2 regions of the Mesorhizobium sp. M6A.T.Cr.TU.014.01.1.1 genome follow, and region 2 is predicted to be linked to the other one. Evidence: predicted binding sites of a transcription regulator. Region 2 holds the regulator's gene; the other holds the start of a gene.
The links. The regulator PhoB, encoded in region 2, activates phosphate uptake and scavenging genes when phosphate is short. The targets are predictions, from matches to a motif close to TGTCATNNANCTGTCAT.

Region 1 (3,409 bases), on a different contig from region 2:
AGCAGCCCTTGCAGCTCGGCGCCCATATCGTCGTCTATTCGGCGACCAAGCACATCGACGGCCAGGGCCGCTGCCTCGGCGGCGTCATCCTGTCGGACAAGAAGTGGATCGATGAGAACCTGCACGACTATTTCCGCCACACCGGTCCGAGCCTGTCGCCCTTCAACGCCTGGACGCTGCTGAAGGGCCTGGAGACGCTGCCGCTGCGCGTGCGCCAGCAGACGGAAAGTGCCGGCCGGATCGCAGATTTCCTTGCCGAGCGATCAGAGATTGCCCGTGTCATTTATCCGGGCCGCGCCGACCACCCGCAGGCGGCGATCGTCAAAAAGCAGATGTCGGGCGGCTCGACGCTGATCTGCCTCGACGTCAAGGGCGGCAAGCAGGCGGCCTTCGCCTTCCAGAACGCGCTCGATATCGTGCTGATCTCCAACAATCTCGGCGACGCCAAGAGCCTGATCACTCACCCGGCGACGACGACGCACAAGAATCTGAGCGACGAGGCGCGCGCCGAACTCGGCATCGGGCCAGGCACGCTCAGGCTGTCTGTCGGCCTGGAGGACGCCGACGACCTGCTCGAAGACATCGAGCAGGCATTGAAAGCCGCCAGATAGGGATACGCACTGGAGCGGCTTTGCTCGCATCGTCAAAAGCAGGCGCTGTCAGGCGCCCGACGGGGTCTCTTCCAATTCCGCAGCGGCGCTGGTGTGGATGGTCATCGTGTTGCCGCGCCAGTCGACGGCACCGCTGAGCCAGCCTCGCGCCCAAATGGCGGGAAGCATCACGTCCCGCGCAACCATCGCCGGGACCATGCGCAGCGACAGGTGCCAGCCCTTAGCCGAGGCGAGAGCGCATTCCGGCAAATACGCGACTACCAGCACGGCGATGGCGGTTGCCGACAGGCTGAAGCCGGCGCTGGCCGCCGCAATCAGCGCAAGCGCCAGCGGCATCGCCGCGCCGATCAGTATCTCGGGCGCGAAGAACAGGGGGAAGGTGACGCGGCGCAGGCGTGCCCAGCGGGCCTGGCGCGACCAGATTTCGCCGAGAGTGCGCAAACCGAGCGGCTGCTCAAAGGGCGAGGCGACGAGATTGACGCGCAGTCCGAGCCCGTTGACCAGCTTGGTCGCGGCGGCGTCCTCGGCGATCTCGGCGGCAAGCGCACGGATGCCGCCATTGGCGTCGAGCATGGGCTTGTCCCACAACATGCTCTTGCCCTGGGCAAAACCGAGGCCGATCGCCTCGCCGGCATATTGCCAGCGCGCCTGTAGCGTGTTGAGGAATGCGCATTCGACCTCCGCCCAGAACCCGTCCGGCCGCGAGCCGATCGGCGTCGAGCAGACAAGGCCGGTGTCGGGCCGCCACGTCGCCATCAGATGCTGGACATAGTCCCTCGGCATCAGGACGTTGGAATCGGCAAGGATGACCCAGCGGTGGCGCGCGGCCTCCCAGCCCTTCACACAATTGTTGAGTTTCGGATTGCCGCTGATGCGGTCGTCGCCGACGAGCAGCCGGGCCGGCACGGCCGGAAAGCGGGCGATCGCATCGGTGATCGGCCTGACCACCGGGTCGTCGGCATGGGCGACGCAGAAGATGAGCTCATAGCGCGGCCAGTCGAGCGAGAAGACGCGCTCGAGCGTTTCCTCGGCAAACGGCTCGACGCCGCGCGACGGCACGACGATCGACACCGCAGGCGCCTTACCGGCTGGCGGCGCGATCCTGCCAGGCCGCTTCAGCTTCAACGAAGCGAGCAGGATGCTGGCGAGATTGACAAGGAGCAGAGCTGTGGAAAGCAAGGCGGCTGTGACTGTCAGTTCCATCGATATCTGGTCACTCCAGAAAAACCGGCCGCATGGAAGCCGTTTTCAACAGTTCGACAGAATGCTGAGTCGCCCGGCCCTGCACACCATCATTGTCATGTGTCACTTAAATGACATTGTTCTTCGGCAGCTGCGCTCAAAGGAGTCGGACAACGCCAGAAAGCACCCGGTTGACCAAACCACGGAGAGCGTCGAAAGTTCCGTCTACATATTGTGGAGTAGTCTATGTACAGCGCCGTTACGCGCAACATCGAAGTACAGGTCAGGCCGTTCTATCTGGAGGATCGCTCCGATCCGTCGGAGAACCGCTATGTCTGGGGCTACCAGGTCACCATCGACAATCAGTCGGATGAATTCGTGCAGCTTCTGTCACGCTACTGGCACATCACCGACGGCACCGGCCGGGTCGAGGAAGTGCGCGGCGCCGGTGTTGTCGGCGACCAGCCCGAACTCAACCCCGGCGACAGTTATCAATATACATCCGGCTGCCCGCTCTCGACGCCGTCCGGCATCATGGTCGGCCACTACACGATGCGCAACAAGCGGGGCGAGACGTTTGATATCGCCATCCCCGCCTTTTCGCTCGACTTGCCGGGCACACGGCGGACGGTGAACTGAGAGAGAAAGCATCGGCCGTTCGCGCCGCCCCTCATCCGCCTGCCGGCACCTTCTCCCCGTAAAGGACGGGGAGAAGGGACAAGCTCCAGCGCCCCCCTCTCCCCGTCCTTATGGGGAGAGGGTGAGGGTGAGGGGCAGCGCCAACGCTATCCACTTTACTGTGCCGAGCCGAACTCCGCCGGATCGAAGTCATATTGCTTCGAGCAGAATTCGCAGGCGACGTGAATGCCGCCATCCTCGGTGCTGTCCCTGATCTCGTCGGCGGAGAAGCCTTCGAGGATGCCGCGGATCTTCTCCTTGGAGCATGAGCACTGGTCGGCGACCGGCACGCCGCCGAAGACATGGACGCCGTGCTCGTGGAACAGCCGGTAAAGCAAGCGCTCGGCGCCGATCGTCGGATCGATCATCTCCGTCGGCTCGATCGTTCCAAGCAACGCCAGCAGTTCCTGCCAGGAATTGTCGGCCGGATCGTGGATCTCCTCACGCGGATCGCCGTCGCCGCCCGGAAGGTCGGGCACGCGCATGCGTTCGGGCGATTGCGGCAGGAATTGCGCCAGAATGCCACCGGCACGCCATTGCTCGCGGGCACCGCCGACGCCGGGCGTCAACAGCTTGGCCACCGAGAGCCTGAGATCGGTCGGGATCTGCTCCGACTGACGGAAATAGGTGCGCGCGGCCTCTTCCAGCGTCTCGCCGTCGAGCTGGACGATGCCCTGATAGCGTTGCGTGTGGGCGCCCTGGTCGATGGTCAGGGCCAGGACACCGCTGCCGAGCAGCGTCTGCTGCGAGGTCTCGCCGGCAGACGTCAGCGCTTCCAGCCGGTCGGCATCAAAGCGCGCATAGGCGCGCAGAGCCTGCGGCGTGGAAAAATCCGCAACCAGCATGTCGACCGGCCCGTCGGTGCGGGTCTGCAGGATGAACTTGCCCTCGAATTTGAGCGAGGTGCCGAGCAGCACCGTCAGCACGCAGGCTTCCGC
Region 2 (3,409 bases):
CGATACGGCGCGACCAAACTGGCCCGAAGGCCGGCACAAAGGCTCTATTTTTTCGAGCCTCGAAAAAATACTGGTCCAACGCCGAAGCGCTGTCAACATCAATTCTGATGGATTTTGATGTCCCTGCCGACTTTTTTCGAGCCCCGGAATAAACAATGACAGGGCCTTCTGCTTCTGCCAGTATTTGTCGGACGCTACCGACGGCTTCCGGTTCATGAGCGGCCGCGGCAAGAGGGAGGAAGCAAAGGATGTCGGTTGGAATCCGTCATGACGATTTGCGTCGGCGCAACCGGGCGATGGTGATTTCGGCCGTACGCCGGGCAGGCCAGCCGTCGCGAACCGAGATCGCCGCGACCACCGGCCTCAGCCATTCGACCATATCGGCGATCTCTTCCGACCTCATCCAGGAAGGCATCCTGACCGAGAGCAAAGCGAGCGAGACCGTTTCGCTGAAACGCGGCCGGCCGCAGGTCGGCCTTAGCCTCAATCCGGAAGCGGCAGCGGTGTTGGCCGTCGTGTTGTCGCTGAATTTCCTTTCGGTCGCCGTCATCGATTATGCCGGACAAGTGGTCGCCGAGGAACAGCGCCGGCTGGACACGCTGACCATGTCGCGCGACGAGCTGATCGACGAATGTGTCGCCATCGTCCGGCGCCGGCTCGAAGATCCCGATCTCGATGTCCAAAGCGTCGCCCGCATCGCGCTGGCGATCCAGGGCATCACCGATTCCCATGCGCGCGCCATGTTGTGGTCGCCGATCACGCCGCAGACGAACATTGCCTTCGCCGACATTCTGGAACGTGAGTTCGGCATCCCGGCCATCATGGAGAACGACTGCAACATGATGGCCGTGGCGCTGCGCTGGCGCGACCCGGATCGCTACCGCGACGATTTCATCGCCATCCTGCTCTCCCACGGCATCGGCATGGGGCTGGTGCTGAAGGGCGAACTGTTCACCGGCACCCATTCCTCAGGCGGCGAATTCGGCCACATGATCCACCGGCCGGGCGGCGCGCTTTGCCGCTGCGGGCGGCGCGGCTGCGTCGAGGCCTATGCCGGCAACTACGCCATCTGGCGCAATGCAAGGCAGTTGAGCGAGAACGCCGAGCCGGTCGCCGATGTCAGCGACGCCGAGATGCGGGCACTGGCGGCCCGGGCGCGCCAGACGGACGGACCCGAGCGCGAAGCCTACCGCAAGGCCGGCGAAGCGCTCGGCTTCGGGCTCGGCAGCCTGTTCGCGTTGATCGATCCGGCGCCGGTCGCCATGGTCGGCGCCAGCGCTGCCGCCTTCGACCTGATCGAGCCGGCCCTGCGCGAGGCCATCGCTCAGACCGCCGGCGGTCAGCATTCGGGTTCGATTTCCTTCGACACTGAGCCGAACGAGCTGCCGCTGATCCGCGAAGGCTGCGCCATGCGAGCGCTGAGCTTCGTCGACCAGGAGATTTTCGCGCCGGGCGCGCAAGGGAAGTCCGGCACGGCCAGGAAGCACGTGGCCTGAATGGAAGAACGCAGCTTGAATTTAGGCAGTCTGTTCAGTCTTCCCTGATCGCATAGCCCGCGCCGCGGATGGTGCGGATGACATCGGGCATGCGGCCATTGTTGACCGCCTTGCGCAGCCGGCCGACATGGACGTCCACCGTGCGCTCGTCGATGTAGATCGTCTCGCCCCAGACATTGTCGAGCAACTGGCTGCGCGAGAACACCCGACCCGGGTGCCGCATCATGAATTCGAGCAGCCGGAATTCGGTCGGCCCGAGCCGGATCTCGCTCTTCTTGCGATAGACCCTGTGCGATTCGCGATCGAGCATGATGTCACCGACCTTCAGCACGCTGGACAGCACTTCGGGCTTGGCGCGGCGCAGCAGCGCCTTGACCCTGGCCATGAATTCCGGTGTCGAGAACGGCTTGACCAGATAGTCGTCGGCCCCGGTCGAGAGGCCGCGCACCCGGTCGCTTTCCTCGCCGCGCGCGGTCAGCATGATGATCGGCAGCCGCTCGGTTTCGGGACGCACCCGAAGGCGACGGCAAAGCTCGATGCCCGAAACCGCCGGCACCATCCAGTCGAGCACCAGAAGATCGGGCACGTTTTCCTGAAGCCGGATTTCGGCCTCGTCGCCGCGCGTCACCACCTCGACCTGATAGCCTTCGGATTCCAGATTGTAGCGAAGGAGGACGCCCAGCGGCTCTTCGTCCTCCACCACCATGATGCGCGGCGCGATCATCGGCCGGTTACCCCTGTCATGTCGCCGACGCCGGCATCGTCGTTTCGTCGAGCTTCGGCCGATCCGCCGGCAATTGCTGCCCGGTCACGACATAGTAGGCGTTTTCGGCGATGTTGGTGACATGATCGCCGATACGCTCGAGATTCTTGGCGCAGAACAGAAGATGCGTGCAGGCGGTGATGTTGCGCGGATCCTCCATCATGTAGGTCAGGAGTTCGCGAAAAACCGCCGTGTATTTCACGTCGATCTTCTCGTCGGCGGCGCGCAGCTCTTTCAACGCGCCGGCGTTGCGCGACACATAGTGCTCGACCACGCCGCGGAGCTGCTCGAGAACGAGATCCGCCATCGCGTCGATACCGTGCGAGAGATTACGCGGCGTGGCGCTCTGCCCGACGGCGCTGACCCGCTTGGCTATGTTCTTGGCCAGGTCGCCGATGCGCTCGAGATCGCCGGCCATCCGGATTGCGCCAACCACGGCGCGCAGATCTTGCGCCATCGGCTGCCGCTTGGCGATCAGCGTGATCGCGCTGTCGTCGAGTTCGCGCTGCCGCGCATCCATGATGGCGTCATCCGAGACGACGCGCTGCGCCATCGCATTATCTGACGCGAGCAACGCGCGGATCGAGGCTGCGACCATCGCGGCGGCAAGCTCGTCCATGTCGCGGATCAGCCTGTCGATGTGCTCCAGTTCCTCGTCGAAAGATGCGACGGTATGTTCACCCATGATACTGTCCTCGTGCTCGAAATTCGCCGGACCGCTTAGCCGAACCGGCCGGTGATGTAGTCCTGGGTGCGCTTGTCGTCGGGGTTGGTGAACATCTTGTCGGTCGCGCCCTCCTCGACCAGATAGCCGAGATGGAACATCGCCGTGCGCTGCGACACGCGCGCTGCCTGCTGCATCGAATGGGTGACGATGACGATCGTGTAGTTCTGGCGCAGTTCGTCAATCAGTTCCTCGACACGGGCGGTGGCGATCGGATCGAGCGCAGAACACGGCTCGTCCATCAGGATCACTTCCGGTGACACAGCGATGGCGCGCGCAATGCACAGGCGCTGCTGCTGGCCACCGGAAAGGCCAGTGCCCGACTCGAGCAGGCGATCCTTGACCTCGTTGAACAGGCCGGCCTTCTTCAGGCTCGATTCGACGATGCCGTCCAACTCCGCCTTGCTCCTGGCCAGACCGTGAATG

Region 1: a site for PhoB is predicted at 1,914-1,930, ahead of EN885_RS16790 (ceramide glucosyltransferase). Genes of this name have one in related genera too.

The regions. Positions count from the first base shown of each region.
Region 1 covers NZ_RZPG01000013.1:146,030-149,438, forward strand. The annotation lists gene EN885_RS16785 (O-succinylhomoserine sulfhydrylase) at 1-611, shown strand, start outside; gene EN885_RS16790 (ceramide glucosyltransferase) at 660-1,814, opposite strand; gene apaG (Co2+/Mg2+ efflux protein ApaG) at 2,040-2,432, shown strand; gene EN885_RS16800 (Hsp33 family molecular chaperone) at 2,588-3,409, opposite strand, start outside.
Region 2 covers NZ_RZPG01000015.1:28,612-32,020, reverse strand. The annotation lists gene EN885_RS17955 (ROK family protein) at 249-1,496, shown strand; gene phoB (phosphate regulon transcriptional regulator PhoB) at 1,531-2,220, opposite strand; gene phoU (phosphate signaling complex protein PhoU) at 2,237-2,944, opposite strand; gene pstB (phosphate ABC transporter ATP-binding protein PstB) at 2,980-3,409, opposite strand, start outside.